Regions from separate parts of the Nonomuraea sp. NPDC059007 genome, predicted to be linked through region 2. Evidence: riboswitches for the same ligand, from Rfam matches in the RefSeq annotation. Region 2 holds a riboswitch; the other holds the start of a gene.
What was found. A riboswitch is a leader RNA that binds a small molecule or an ion and turns the genes downstream of it on or off. The one in region 2 is predicted to bind cobalamin.
Positions count from the first base shown of each region.

Region 1 (7,361 bases), on a different contig from region 2:
GATGCGCCGGCGCATGCTGACGCACCTCAACGTGCACGGCCCCGCCACCTCCACCACGCTGGGCGAGCTGCTCGGCGCCAAGACCGGCACGACCAGCTACCACCTGCGCCAGCTGGAGAAGTACGGCTTCATCGAGGAGATCCCCGAGCGCTCGGCCGGCCGCGAGCGCTGGTGGCGCAAGGCCGACATGCCACGCGACATCCGCACGCCGAACTTCCGCGACGTGGCGCCGGAGAGCCGCGCGGTGCTGGAGGAGTTCTACCGCATCGGCATGGCCGAGGACCGTGCGCTGCTGGACCGCTTCGGGGCCGCCTACCGGCGCGACCCCGACTGGGCCAAGGCCTCGCGGGGGTTCGGCCGGATGACCAAGCAGGATCTCGACGCCTTCTTCGAGGAGTACATCGCGCTGCTGGCCAAGTACGGCCACCGGGCCGACGACGCGCCCCCGGACGCCCGCCCGCTCTACATCAGGATGTTCGCGCTGCCGGCCGATGATACGTGAAGAGTGCCCCCCGATGTGTAACACCGTGTGATCTGCCAATAACCTCATGTAATGGGAGGTCTCGCGGGGTTCGGGGAGGGGCATCATGCGGCGTCGGCAGTTCTTCGCACTCGGGCTCGGCCTGGCCGCCTGTGCCTCCGGATGCGCCACCGCGGGTGGCGGCGCGCACGGCCTCGGCCCCGTCGGCGTCGTCCCCGGCGGTGAGCGATGGGCCCCGGTCGCGCAGGCTCTCTACCGCACCCTGCGCAGGACCGGCTACCCCGCCACCGGCACGGGCGGCACGACCACGGTCACCGTCACCGGCCTGCCCGCGCTGGCCGCCGCCGAGCTGAACGACCAGCGCCCCATGCACGTCACCACCACGCCGCTGGCCAGGCTCACCGGCAACGTCGAGGTGCTGGTGGTGCCGGCCAACTCGCGGCTCAAGGACTTCGACGCCTTCGCCGCCCACCTGCTGGCCCAGCCGGAGCGCACCTACCTGGCCGGCGGGCCCCTGGGCGAGCCCGATCACCTGCTGTTCGGCCTGGTCGCGCAGGGGCTCGGCGTGGACGTCAGGAAGATCGACTACACCGGCTACCCGGGCGCCCAGGAGGTGGCGGCGGCCATGCAGGGCGGCAAGGTCGCGGCGGCCACCGGGCGGCTGCGCGACTGGCGGGCCCGGCTCGACTCCGGCCGGATCAGGCCGCTGGCCGTCTCCTCGGCCGCCCGGGTCCCCGGCGTCGATGCCCCGACGCTCCTGGAGTGCGGGGTGCGGGTCGACTTCGCCGACTGGTGCGCGGTGGTCGGGCCCGCCGCGATGGACGGCGAACGGCGGGGCGCCGCGGTGCGCATGATGGAGGACGCGACCCGGTCGGCGCCGTGGCACGAGGCCTGCCGTAACGGGGGCTGGGAGGCCATCCCGCTCAGCGGCGACGACTTCGCCACGTGGCTGGCCACCGAGTCCGCCCGTACCCGCAGAGTACTCCGTGAACTCGGCATGCTCGACACGCCGAGCACAACATACCGGGGATAGTTGCGGGATCGGCCACTAGATGTAGGATCCTGCACTGTCGCTGGTTCGCCTCCCCGGAGGCGGAGCAAAAGGGAACCTGGTGCGATTCCAGGGCTGCCCCGCAGCGGTAAGCGGGAACGACCGCCGTCATGAGCACTGGACCCAGGTCCGGGAAGCGACGGCCAGTAGGACTCACGCGTTGAGACGCCCGCGAGCCCGAAGACCTGCCAGCGGTTGTCTTGTCCATTGGGCCTCGAGGGAGGGCCCGGGGGCTGCGCGGCCGGGGGATCTCCGTGCTTGCCGCGTGCGCTCTCGCGTGCCTTCGCAGGGGGAAAGCTCGCTCGCGAGGAGTGTTGCACGTGACGCAGATCGTTGAGATGGATCGGCGGCTGGCCATCGAGGAGGCGGCGGCGCGCGTGATCGCCGACCCGGCCAACTCCCGGGTCGCCGCGCGGCTGCTGGCCGAAGAGATCGCCGACGAGGCGGCCGGCCACGGTGTCCGCTCGTTCTCGGACTCCATCGCCGCCACGCACGCGGCCGGGCTGATCCAGGACGCGCTCGCCGACTTCGTCCGGCGAAATCGTGAACAGCTGGACGCGCTCATCGACGCCGACGCCGACGAGCGGTTCGAGTACTTCGGCCTGCGCACGGTCTACGACCGCTACCTGCTGCGCCACCCCGAGAGCCGCAAGGTGCTGGAGCGCCCGCAGCACTTCATGCTCCGCGTCGCCTGCGGCCTGTCCCAGACGGTCGGCGAGGCCGCCGAGCTGTACGCGTTGATGTCCACGTTGTCCTATCTGCCCTCTTCTCCCACGTTGTTCAACTCCGGCGCCCGCCGGCCGCAGCTGTCGTCGTGCTTCCTGCTGGACTCGCCCCGGGACGAGCTGGAGTCCATCTACGACCGGTACGGGCAGGTCGCCCGCCTGTCCAAGTACGCCGGTGGCATCGGCATCTCCTGGACCCGGGTCCGCTCGCGCGGATCGCTCATCAAGGGCACGAACGGGCACTCCAACGGCATCGTGCCGTGGCTGCGCACGCTGGACTCCTCCGTCGCCGCCGTCAACCAGGGCGGCCGGCGCAAGGGCGCGGCCTGCGTCTACCTGGAGACCTGGCACGCCGACATCGAGGAGTTCCTGGAGCTGCGGGAGAACACCGGTGAGGACGCCCGCCGTACCCACAACCTGAACCTCGCCAACTGGGTGCCGGACGAGTTCATGCGCCGCGTGGAGTCCGACGGCATGTGGTCGCTGTTCGACCCCAAGACGGTCCCGCACCTCACCGACCTGTACGGCGACGCCTTCGACACCGCCTACCGCGCCGCCGAGGAGCAGGGCCTGTACACGCGGCAGATGCCGGCCCGCACCCTGTACGGCCGGATGATGCGCACGCTCGCCCAGACCGGCAACGGCTGGATGACCTTCAAGGACGCCGCCAACCGCGTCTCCAACCAGACGGCCAGGCCGGAGAACGTCATCCACCTGTCCAACCTGTGCACCGAGATCCTGGAGGTGACCAGCGACGGCGAGACCGCGGTCTGCAACCTCGGCTCGGTCAACCTGGCCGCCCACGTCACCGGCACCGGCCTGGACTGGGAACGGCTGGCCGGCACCGTCCGCACCGCGGTGCGCTTCCTCGACCGCACCATCGACCTGGGCTTCTACCCGACGCCCGAGGCCGAGAAGGCGAACAAGCGGTGGCGGCCGATCGGGCTCGGCGTCATGGGCCTGGCCGACGTGTTCTTCGCGCTGCGGCTGCCGTTCGACTCGCCCGAGGCGCTGGCGCTGTCCACCAGGATCGCCGAGGAGATCGCCCTCGCCGCCTACGCCACCTCCTCCGACCTGGCCGTCGAGCGGGGCAGGCACCCGTCCTACGACGACACCCGCGCCGCCCAGGGCGTGCTGCACCCCGACCACTACGGCGTCGGCGCCTCCGAGCGCTGGGACGCGCTGCGCGCCAGGATCGCCGAGACCGGGCTGCGCAACTCGCTCATGATCGCCATCGCGCCGACGGCGACGATCGCCTCCATCGCCGGGTGCTACGAGTGCATCGAGCCGCAGGTGTCCAACGTGTTCAAGCGCGAGACGCTGTCGGGTGAGTTCCTGCAGGTCAACCGGTATCTGGTGCGTGACCTTCAGGAGCGCGGGCTGTGGACGCAGGACATGCGCGACGCCATCAAGCGCGCCGACGGCTCCGTCCAGGACATCCCCGGCATCCCGGATGAGCTGAAGGTGCTCTACCGCACCGCGTGGGAGCTGCCGCAGAAGGCGCTGATCGACCTGGCCGCGGCGCGCACGCCGTACATCGACCAGTCGCAGTCGCTGAACCTGTTCATGGCCACGCCCACCATCGGCAAGCTCTCCTCGATGTACGCCTATGCCTGGAAGAAGGGCATCAAGACCACCTATTACCTGCGCTCACGACCGGCCACCCGGATCGCGCAGACCACCGTTCAGACGACCCCCGTCCAGGAAGCGGTCGCCTGCTCCCTGGAGAACCCCGAGTACTGCGAGGCGTGCCAGTGACTGAGCGAAGCGAAGGAACCATGAAACACAGCATGCTGCTAGACCCCGGAATGGACCTGACGCTCCGTCCGATGCGCTACCCCGACTTCTACGAGCGCTACCGGGCGGCCATCCGCAACACGTGGACGGTCGAGGAGGTGGACCTGCACTCCGACCTGGCCGACCTGGCCAAGATGTCGCCGCAGGAACGCCACCTGATCAACCGCCTGGTCGCCTTCTTCGCCACCGGCGACTCCATCGTGGCCAACAACCTGGTCCTCAACCTGTACCAGCACGTCAACGCCCCCGAGGCGCGCCTCTACCTGTCGAGGCAACTCTTCGAGGAGGCGGTGCACGTGCAGTTCTACCTGACGCTGCTCGACACCTACCTGCCCGACCCGGACGAGCGGGTCAAGGCGTTCGCCGCGGTGGACAACATCCCCTCCATCCGCGACAAGGCCGAGTTCTGCTTCCGGTGGATCGACTCGCTGTCCAGCCTGCAGCGGCTGGAGACGCGGGAGGACCGGCGGACCTTCCTGCTCAACCTGATCTGCTTCGCCGCCTGCATCGAGGGCCTGTTCTTCTACGGCGCGTTCGCCTACGTGTACTGGTTCCGCTCCCGCGGCCTGTTCGGCGGCCTGGCCACCGGCACCAACTGGGTCTTCCGCGACGAGTCGATGCACATGGAGTTCGCCTTCAGCGTCGTGGACACCGTACGCGCCGAGGAGCCGGACCTGTTCGACGACGAGCTGGGCGAGCAGGTCACCCAGATGATCGAGGAGGCGGTCGCGGCCGAACTGGCCTTCGCCCGCGACCTGTGCGGCGACGGTATCGGCGGCATGAACGTCGATCACATGCGTGAGTACCTGGAGTACGTGGCCGACCAGCGGCTGTCCAGGCTCGGCCTGAAGAAGAAGTACGGCGCCGCCAACCCGTTCGCGTTCATGGAGCTCCAGGACGTGCAGGAGCTCGCCAACTTCTTCGAGCGCAGGGTGTCGGCCTACCAGGTCGCGGTCGAGGGCAACGTGTCCTTTGACGAGTCCTTCTGAGATGTCCGGCACCATAGGGGGAGTGTGATTTTTCGCGACAGGTGAGGAGTGACTGTGTCGACCTGGGCGATCCTGGCCCTCTCGGTGGCAGGGGCGATCATCGTCGTGGAGGTGGCCCGCAGGCTGCTGTCCAGGGCGGGCGCCAAGTGGGGCCTGGCCAGGCATCTTGTCGAGCACTGCACCTGGGCGGGCTTCGCCACGGCCGTGGTCATCGCGGCCAACGTGGTCTTCGTGCCCGCCATGTTCGGCGGGACGCCGCAGGAGCAGACCCTCGGCGAGGGCGTCGACCGGGTGCTCGGGCTGATCACGATCGCCTGCGTCACCTGGCTGATCGTCGGCGCCGCCTACGCCGTCACGGATGTCATCCTCGACCGTCTCGTGCTCGTCGAAGGCGACCGCAACCGCCGCGCCCGGCGGATCATGACGCAGATCGCGCTGGTCCGCCGGGTCGCCACCGCGGTCATCATCGTCGTCGCGCTCGGCGCGATGCTCTTCTCCTTCCCGCAGGTACGCGCGCTCGGCGCCGGTCTGCTCGCCTCGGCGGGCATCGCCGGCGCCATCGTCGGCATCGCCGCCCAGTCCACGATCGGCAACATGCTGGCCGGGCTGCAACTGGCCTTCAGCGACGCGCTGCGCCTGGACGACGTGGTCGTGGTCAACAACGAGTGGGGCCGCATCGAGGAGCTCACGCTCACCTACGTCGTCCTGCGGCTGTGGGACGAGCGGCGGCTGGTGCTGCCGGTCTCGTACTTCACCACGAACCCCTTCGAGAACTGGACCCGGCACGGCAGCCGCGTCCTGGCGGTGGTTCACCTGCGGGTGGACTGGGCGGTGCCGGTCGACGCCCTGCGCGAGGAGCTGTACCGCTTCATCCAGGAGAACCCGCTCTGGGACCAGAAGGACTGGACTCTCCAGGTGACCGACGTGCTGCCCAACGGCCTGGTGGAGCTGCGGGCGCTGATGAGCGCCGCCGACTCGGCCTCGGCGTGGGACCTCAAGTGTGACGTGCGCGAGCACCTGGTCGGGTACGTCCGCGAGAACCATCCCGAGTCGCTGCCGCGTTTCCGCGTGGACCTGCCGACCGGCCCCCAGCCCACATCCTGGTCAGCAGAAGCCTGAGCCGTCCCGGTCCCGGACCTGCTCCTGCTTCTGGACTTGCTCCTGGTCAGCCGCGGCCTGGTTGAGGCGTCCCCGTGCGGTCATCGGCGGGTGCGGGCAAGGCCCCAGACGGTGGCCGCGACGAGCGCCACCGCCCCGGCCCCGACCAGCGCCAGATCCGGTACGCCCGCCGCCCACGCGCCGACCCGGTCCTCGAAGCCCTCCGGCACCGGCCCGGCCAGAGCGGCGGTGCCGTCGGTCACCAGGAACACCACGCCGAGCGCCACGAAGACCAGCCCCGACAGCGTGGAGGTCGTGTGCAGGCGCACCGGGCCGATCCGCAGCCGGCCGATCACGACCGGCCCCAGCTCGACGCCGCGTCCGCGCAGCCACTGGCGCCGCCCCAGGTCGTAGCGCTCCCACAGCAGGGCGAGCAGCAGCAGCGGCGCCGCCATCCCCGCCGCGTACACCGCCAGCAGCACCGCGCCCCGCACCGCGTCACCCGAGGCCGCGGCTACGGTGAGCACCGCGCCCAGGATCGGGCCCGCGCAGAACCCGGCCAGCCCGGAAACCGCGCCCAGCCCCAGCACCGCCCAGGGCGAGTCGCCGCCCAGCCGGGCGCGCAACCGCTCCACCGGCCCGAGCGTCCAGCCCTGCCCGGCGATCTGCAGCACGCCGAACCCGATCAGCGCCCACCCCGCCACCGTGACCAGCAGCTCGCGGTGGCCGTAGAAGACCCGGCTGACCAGGGCCGAACCCATGCCCAGCGGGACCAGCACCGCGCACAGCCCGGCGTAGAACAACGCCGTCCTGCCCGCCAGCGCCCGGCCGGTCGGGAAGGCGTAGCAGAAGAAGGCCGGCAGGAGCATCGCGCCGCACGGGCTGACCAGCGAGAACAGGCCACCCAGGAACGCGGCGGCATAGCCGATCTCGGTCAACGCGCCCGCCTGGCCTTCTCGATCGCCTTCTCGAAGGCGGCGACCGGCTGGGCGCCGAACAGCAGTTCGCCGTTGATGAGGAAGGCGGGCGTGCCGGGCAGGCCGAGCTGGAGCGCGAACTCCAGGTCGGCCTGTACGGCCTGCCGTACCGAAGAATCCTTGCGGTCACGCTCGAAACGCGCGACGTCGAGCCCGGCCCGATCGGCGGCCTCGCGCAGACCGGCGTCGCTCAGCGCCACCTCGCCCGAGTAGAGCACGTCGTGGAACGGCCAGAAGCGGCCC
Region 1 is NZ_JBHYJD010000010.1:50,495-57,855, reverse strand. It holds gene ACFWY5_RS18470 (ArsR/SmtB family transcription factor) at 1-502, shown strand, start outside; gene ACFWY5_RS18465 (Bug family tripartite tricarboxylate transporter substrate binding protein) at 588-1,514, shown strand; cobalamin riboswitch at 1,539-1,740, shown strand; gene ACFWY5_RS18460 (ribonucleoside-diphosphate reductase subunit alpha) at 1,853-4,015, shown strand; gene ACFWY5_RS18455 (ribonucleotide-diphosphate reductase subunit beta) at 4,036-5,043, shown strand; gene ACFWY5_RS18450 (mechanosensitive ion channel family protein) at 5,098-6,162, shown strand; gene ACFWY5_RS18445 (cytochrome c biogenesis CcdA family protein) at 6,243-7,079, opposite strand; gene ACFWY5_RS18440 (DsbA family protein) at 7,076-7,361, opposite strand, start outside.
Region 1: another riboswitch for cobalamin. It lies ahead of ACFWY5_RS18460 (ribonucleoside-diphosphate reductase subunit alpha); the one in region 2 lies ahead of ACFWY5_RS41115 (ABC transporter substrate-binding protein).

Region 2 (7,361 bases):
GGCAGCGGTCCGCTGGGGACAGGTCGCCAGTGCAGGTCTTGCGGCGGCAGGTCGAGCAGCAGGTCGTGGACGATGAACGCGCCGAGAACGGGCGACCACAGGCGCGCGGCCAGGCCCTGGAACAGGATCGAGGCGGCGACGCGCCTCTCCTGGGTACCGAGCCGCTCTGCGACGGAGTCGATGCGGCCGGCCAGGGCTGACGGGTCTGCGGACAGGTCGGTGAACGGCTGCCATCCGTCACCGGGTGGACCGACTTCCAGTTCGAAGTAGCCGCCCAGCGTGCTGGTGCCGGCCACGGCGACGGCGGGGGCGGCCGGGAGAAGGACGGGGTGGTCGTGCAGGTGCCGAGCCCAAGCCGCGACCTCGGGGATGGTGGGGAACCAAGGGGTTCGCCCGTCGTAGGCGGCCGCGTATCCGCCCTCCCTGTGATCCACGGCCAGTTGGACGGCCCCGGCGGCATCCCGGCGCCAGCCCTCCCTGGCCAGGGCGCGCTCCAGCAACGGGTCGTCGGGCAACCGTACGGGGCGGGCGCGTGCCGGGTTCAGCGTGAACACTCCTGCCTGCCGGTCGAAGGACAGCTCCTCGCCGTCGAAACAGGCGCCGATCAGGCCGTTCTCGGTCAGTTCCTCCGGTGTACCGGTGTGCAGGACACCCTCGGCCGTGACCAGCCACACCCGGTCGGCTACGCGAAGTGCCAGCTCCAGGTCGTGGGTGGACACCACGATGACCAGACCACGATCACGGGCCAGGGTACGCAGCAGGCCCATGAGGGCGACCCGAGAGGTGACGTCCAGGAAGGCCGTGGGCTCGTCCAGCAGGATCACCGAAGGTTCCTGGGCCAGGGCGCGGGCGATGAGGACACGTTGCCGCTCGCCGTCCGACAGTTCGCTGACCTGGCGTTCGGCGAGATGACCCGCGTTGACCGCGCTCAGCGCCCAGGAGACGACCGCGTGGTCGGCCGGGCCGAGCCGGCCGGTGAAGCCGGTGTGCGGGTGGCGGCCGAGTCCGGCCACCTCCCGCGCGCTCAGCAGGGGCGGCAGGTCGCGTTCGGTGAGGACGGCCGCCAGCTTGCGAGCCACCTCCGCGGGAGACAGCGAGCCGAGGACCTCCCCGTCGAGGTGCACCCGTCCGGTCAGCGGCGGCTGGAGCCCGGCCATGGTTTTCAGGAGGGTGGACTTGCCGCTGCCGTTGGGGCCGATCAGCACGGTCAGCTCGCCGGGAGCGGCGCTTGCGGCCAGGCCGTCCAGGACCCTCCGCTCCCCTCGTCCGCGGCGTGCCGGGTAGCCCGCGCACAGCGCCTCCAGGCGCAGGGACATCGTCACACCGCCAGTCCGGTCCGGGCCGCGCGGCTGCGCAGCAGCAGGGTGACCACGACGGGCGCGCCGACGATCGTGGTGACGGCGTTCAACGGCAGCACCACGCCGCTGCCCGGCGCCTGCGTGGCCACGCAGCACAACAGGGCGGTCGCCCCGCCGAGCAGGATCACGCCCGGCATGAGCAGCCGGTGATCGGCCGTGCCCAGCAGCAGCCGGGTCACATGGGGTACGGCCAGACCGAGGAAGGCGACCGGGCCGCAGTAGGCGGTCACCGCCCCGGCCAGCACCGAGGCCACCAGCAACGTGAGCGTGCGCACCAGCCGGACGTGCACGCCCATCGTGCGGGCGTAGCTCTCACCGAGCAGCAGCGCGTTGAGCGGCTTGACCCCGGCCAGCGCCGCGCCCAGGCCCGCCAGGCCCACGGGTGCGAACAGCGCCAGATCCGCCCAGGTCGTCCCGGCGAAGCTGCCCAGGCCCCAGCTGATGAACTGCTGCGCCCGCTGCGGATCGGTGTAGACCAGGAGCAAGGTGATGACCGACACCGAAGCGGACCCCACCATGACGCCGATGACGAGCAGGGTCACCACCGAGTGCACTCGCCGGGACAGCGCGAGCACCAGCGCGAGCACGGCCGCGGCACCGGCGGAGGCGGCGACCACGACGCTCGCCTTGCCCAGCCCGGCCAGCCCTGCGGTGAACGCCCCGGCCGCACCGCCCATCCCGGTCGTGACCAGGGCGACACCCAGGCTGGCGCCCGAGCTGACGCCGAGGATGTACGGCTCGGCCAGTGGGTTGCGGAACAGCGTCTGCATCTGCACGCCCGCCGCCGCCAGGGCCGCTCCGGCCAGCGCCGCCGTGATGGCGCGCGGCAGCCGTACCGTCCACATGATCTCCTGAACGGCGGGGTGGGCGGCGGGAGAGCGGATCAGTGCGGCCAGCGCCTCGCCCAGCGGGACGGGTGTGGAGCCCAGCGTGACCGCCAGCGCGAACGCGGACGGGACCGCCGCCGTCATCGCGAGCAGAGCAAGCGCCCGGCGGCGGTAGGCCACTGGGACGACCGCGAGAGCCGTCACTTGGTCATCTTCTGGTAGAAGGCGAACTCGTGGCCGGGGGCGAGGTCGGGGTGGAGGATGGCGACCAGGTCAGCGAGGATCAGGTCGGGGCGGGCGACGCCGCGTTCGTAGAAGTCGTTGCCGCCGCCGGGTCCGAGCGCCTTGTTCGACGACCAGATCTCGCCCGAGGTGAAGGCGGCGAACTTGGCGTAGCGCGGGTCGGCCTTCTCCACGTCCGATAGGCCCTTCCACTCAGCGGCGGTCGCGAGCCAGACCTTGGCGTCCTTGGCCTTGGCCAGCACCGCCTCCAGGTCCAGCGTGCTGCTGCCGGGGCCGGGGGTGTCGGCCCAGGCGTAGCTGCCACCCGCGTCCTTGATCAGCTGGGCGACGTAGCTGCCGCCGTTGGCGATCGACCACTGACCCTCGTACATCTGGCCGGGCAGCACCGTCACCGGCGTGACCGCCTTGACCTTGCCCGTCAGCGCCCGGTAGTCGCTCTCGATCTTGTCGAACACCTGGGTCGCCTGCTGCTCGGTGCCGGTCAGCGCGGCCATCAGCTTGATCCATTCGGCGCGGCCCAGCGGGGAGCTCTCCAGCCACTCGGCGTTGGCGACGATCTTGACACCTGCCTGGCGCAATGGGCCGTAGGCCTTGTCCTCGGTGCCGCCGGTCATCAGCACGCCCGGCTTGGCGGCGATGACCTTCTCGGTGTCGACCTCCTGACCCTTGGCGTACTCGGTGATGGCGCCCTCCTTCACCTTCGCCAGCACCTGTGCCGAGGTGATGAACCCGGCGGAGGCCACGCCTTTGAGCCGGTCGAGCACGCCGAGTTCCGTGACGAAGGGCAGGTGTGTGGTGGAGGCCGAATACAGCGACTCGATGGGGGTCTCGACCACGGTGGCCCCGGCCACCTTCGGGTCGGGCGTGCCGCAGCGCAGCAGCACGTACGTCTCCGGCTTGGCACCGGGTGTGGGCTGCTTGACGGTGATCGTCTGGTAGTGCCTGGCGTAGGTGAGGGTGAAGTTGCCGGCGTGCTTCAGCGTCTGCTTGGCCGGGAAGTAGTCCTTGGCCGGGTCATAGGCGGTGACGCAGCGGCCGTCGGCGGCGGCCGATGGCCTGACGGGCTGGGCCGTACCCGCGCAGCCGGTGACGAGCGCGAGGGCGAGCAGTGCTCCGCCGACAGGGCGAAAGAAACCCAACGGATTCTCCTGGAGGGGAAGGCCGCGACCGCCATTCCTCGACAGCGATCACGGCGTGCGAGGGGGCGGCGCTCCAGGAGGGAGACGGTCGTGCTCACGGTCCATCCTCTCTTGGGGAGATCCGCCCCAATTTCTCGAGGAGGCGACCGCGTGAGTCTCCTGGCTCTCGGGTCAGCGCCTACCCCGGCCTTCCCACCCACGAGAGGCAGTGGCATTGTCGGGGCACGCTCGCCGATCACAGTGGCGGGACCGCGCCGGATTCACACCGGCTTCCTCGTTCCGCCGTCGCCTACGCCGATATCGTCGCACACGTCTTCAGGACTTATCCGGGCGAAGCCGTGTCGAGGGGAACCGGCCTTGACCAGCCCACGATTCCTCGTGCACGACTAGGACTCTCCAAGAAACGCAATGAGCTCGGTCCGGTCCGATGCCCGTGGGCGAAGACGTCGAGGCGGTGTGAAGCGGTGCAGTTCGAGGATGGGCGGCAGCGGGACCAGTCCTGGGCCGCCGGCGCTGATCCAGTCGGCGACGTCCGTGGTGGCGCCCTCGTCGTTGACCAGCGCAAGCCACACCGGACGACCGCCGGCGGCCCGCCCCTCCGGCGTCGGCTGCACGATGACGACGTTGGCCTGGTCGCACACGTCGAGGCAGTCGGTGACGCGGACGTCGGAGACCTCCGCCAGCCGGCGGATCTGCTCGTCATGGTCGAGGGCGGGCACCTTCCGGACGCTGCCGCAGCAGCAGTCCCGGCACACGGTGATCCTTTTCACGGATTCCTTTCATGAGTACGACAGGGTGTGACTCAGCAGCGCTCGCCGCCCCCACCGGCACGCCAGGAGTAGCAGGCGGGGATCATGACCGGGTTCAGCGAGATCAGCCGGACGCTCCGGCCGATCGGAGTGGGAAAGTCGACGCCGACACACCAGGGCTTGGGGGTGTCGCCGCTGCAGTTGGGGCTCTCTCTCTTGATACGCAACGCCTGTGCGGTGAGGTTCATGTGCGACAGTACGGCGCCGCCGTGGCCGCCCCAGGTGTCGACGGTGTAGGTCGTCCCGCCGTTGAGCTGGTGGGCGTTCCAGGAGCCGACGGTCATGTCCTGGGTGTTGCAGGGGTCGCTGGCGTTGGTGTCGAAGTAGGCGCCGGGCAGGTTGCTGGACCACCCCAGCCCACCGTTGCGCAGGATCCAGAAGTCGTTGTCGTTGCAGCCGCCGTTGACGGACAACACCTTGGTGTCGTGCTCGTAGGCGTAGAAACTGTAGCCGGAGCCGTAGGCGCCGTTGCTGTTGCTCAGGCCGAAGAAGGAGTGGCGGATGCCGCGGTGGCCCTGCTGGTTCAGCGCGAGGGTCATGCCCCGGTCGGGCACGTCGAGTTCGGCGGCGACCGCCGCGGAGACGGGCTGGGGGCGGACCGCGCTCACCCTGTCGTCGATCACGGTGACGGGTGTGGTGGACGGGACGGCCGTCTCCGCGGTCACGTAGCCCTTCAGGACGTTCTTGACCTGGGCGGCGGCCTGAGCGGGCACGCGGAGCGCGTCGATGTACAGCGGCTTGCGCTCGCTGAGGTTCCACGTGTCTTCGAACGTGGTCAGTGCGGCTGCCACGCTGCCCTCGGGGGCCAGATAGCCGCCGCGGAACTCGCCTCGATCACCACCGAGAATCTCCAGCGCCGTCGTGCTCAACGATCCCAGCTCCTGCCGCAGGTGCGCGACGGGTGTGGGCGTGAGCTTGAGGACGAGCGTGTCAGGTGTCTCGGCCTGAGCGACCGGGCTCGCGAACGCGGCCATGAGGGCCGTGGCCGCGACGACCACAGCGGTCCGATGTGCTAATGACATCATTCTCCCCGTTCGTTGGTTGTTGACATCACCAAGCCGCGCCGGGCACGCAACCCCACAAGCACGGCCAGGAGGATCGCGAAGGCGTTCCACGCCAGGTAGATCCCGGGCAGCCCGAGGCCGAGGGTCAGGCCGAGCAGCCAGGAGAGCGGGATGAGCAGCAGGTAGTCGCAGGCGACGTTCGCCAGCATCACCGAGCGGGTGTCGCCCTGGGCGCGCAGGAAGCTGCCGGAGGCCATCGCGGGCACCATGGGCGCCAGGCTCAGCATGGCCAGCGGCACCACCTGCCAGGCCAGCGCGACGACCTCGGGGTTGTCGCTGAACCACGACAGGACGGTGGTACCGCCGAGCAGGAGCAACCCGGCCGGCACGGCGAAGACGATCAGCAGCAGCCGGGTCCCGGTGCGCCGCCAGTGCACCGCCCGGTCCGTCTGGCCCGCGCCGATCTCCTGCCCGGCCAGGATGACGATGGATGCCGAAGCCGAGGCCATCACGGTGAAGACGATGAGCAGCAGATTGTCCACGATCCGGTACGCGGCCAGCTCCGGGGTGCCCATCCGGGCGGCGAAGCCGGCGAGGAGCGCCTCGTTGAGGTAGCCGACGCCCATCGCGCTCATCTCCGGCCAGCCGATGCGCCACAGGTCCCGTGCCACGGGCCGGCCGCCGGCGGCCACGCGGGGCAGCCGGGCGCGGCCGTACGCCAGCAGGAACGCGGTGCCCGCGACGGTGGCCGCCAGCGTGGCCAGGGCCGCGCCGGTGACGCCGAGCCCGGCGGAGAAGATCAGCCACAGCCCGAGCGGCAGGTTCACCAGGTTGACCAGCAGTGCGTGCCACATCGCCGCCCGGGTCACCCCGACCCCGGAACAGGCGCTCTGCAGCGTGAAGGAGGCGGCGGCGAAGGGCACCGCGAACGCCAGCACCCGCAGGTACTCCACGCCCGGCCCGGCCAGCTCGGCGGAGGCGCCCAGCAGGCTCAGCACCGGTCCGGCGACCGCGTACAGAAGGGCGCCGATCGCGGCACCGGCCAGAAGCGAGGTACCCAGCCCGACGCGGACGACCCGGACCACGGCCGCGGGCGTGCCGGCGCCGTGCGCCTGTGCCACCTTGATCTGCACGGCGGTGGCCCAGCCGCGTACCACGACCAGGGCGATCAGGTAGACGGGCGCGGCCAGCGCGAAGGCGGCCAGCGCGGTCGTGGAGTGGCGGGCCAGCATGACGGTGTCGACGACGTTGACGACGATCTGCGTCAGCCCCGCCACCAGCAACGGCACCGTCAGTGCCCACATGCGTCTCACAGCACGGCCCGTGCCGCTTCCAGGAGGGCCGGGTCGCGATCGAGCAGGATGACCGTGTCCACCCGCGACTCCCGCCACACGGCAAGCCGCTCGGTCATGGCCTCGATCGGGCCGATCAAGGCCACCTCGTCGAGCAGCCGGTCGGGCACCGCGGCCGTGGCGGCGTCACGGTCGCCGGCGGCGAAGTGCTTGCGGATGTCGTGGGCCGCGCCCTCGTACCCCATCTGGACGACGACGTCGGCGTAGGTGTTGCGCACGCCCGGTGAAGCCGCACCGATCAGATGGGCGTAGAGCGGACGTAACCGCTCCCTGCCCGCCTCGACGGTTGCCGCGTGCGCGACGTACAGAATGGGGCAGATCTTCACCTCTCCGGCCGTGCGACCGGCCTTGGCGATGCCCGCGTCCAGCGGAGCCAGGATGGCGGCCTCGTGCTCGGGCGCGTACATCCCCGACAGCCACCCGTCGGCGAGCTCACCGGTGAGCGCCAGGTTGCCGGGCCCGATGGCCGCCAGATACAGCGGGATGCGCGGGCGGAGCGGGGTCATCTCCGAGCGAACCGGCCGCGCCCGCCCCGTCGAGCCCGCCCCGGTGTACGGCAGGCGGTACAGCTCCCCGGCGTACTCCACCCGATCCTCGCGCGCGATCGCCTTGCGCACGATCTCGACGTA
Region 2 is NZ_JBHYJD010000036.1:46,344-53,704, reverse strand. It holds gene ACFWY5_RS41125 (ATP-binding cassette domain-containing protein) at 1-1,316, opposite strand, end outside; gene ACFWY5_RS41120 (FecCD family ABC transporter permease) at 1,319-2,389, opposite strand; gene ACFWY5_RS41115 (ABC transporter substrate-binding protein) at 2,386-3,567, opposite strand; cobalamin riboswitch at 3,699-3,895, opposite strand; gene ACFWY5_RS41110 ((2Fe-2S) ferredoxin domain-containing protein) at 3,954-4,337, opposite strand; gene ACFWY5_RS41105 (hypothetical protein) at 4,370-5,398, opposite strand; gene ACFWY5_RS41100 (MATE family efflux transporter) at 5,398-6,684, opposite strand; gene ACFWY5_RS41095 (LLM class F420-dependent oxidoreductase) at 6,690-7,361, opposite strand, start outside.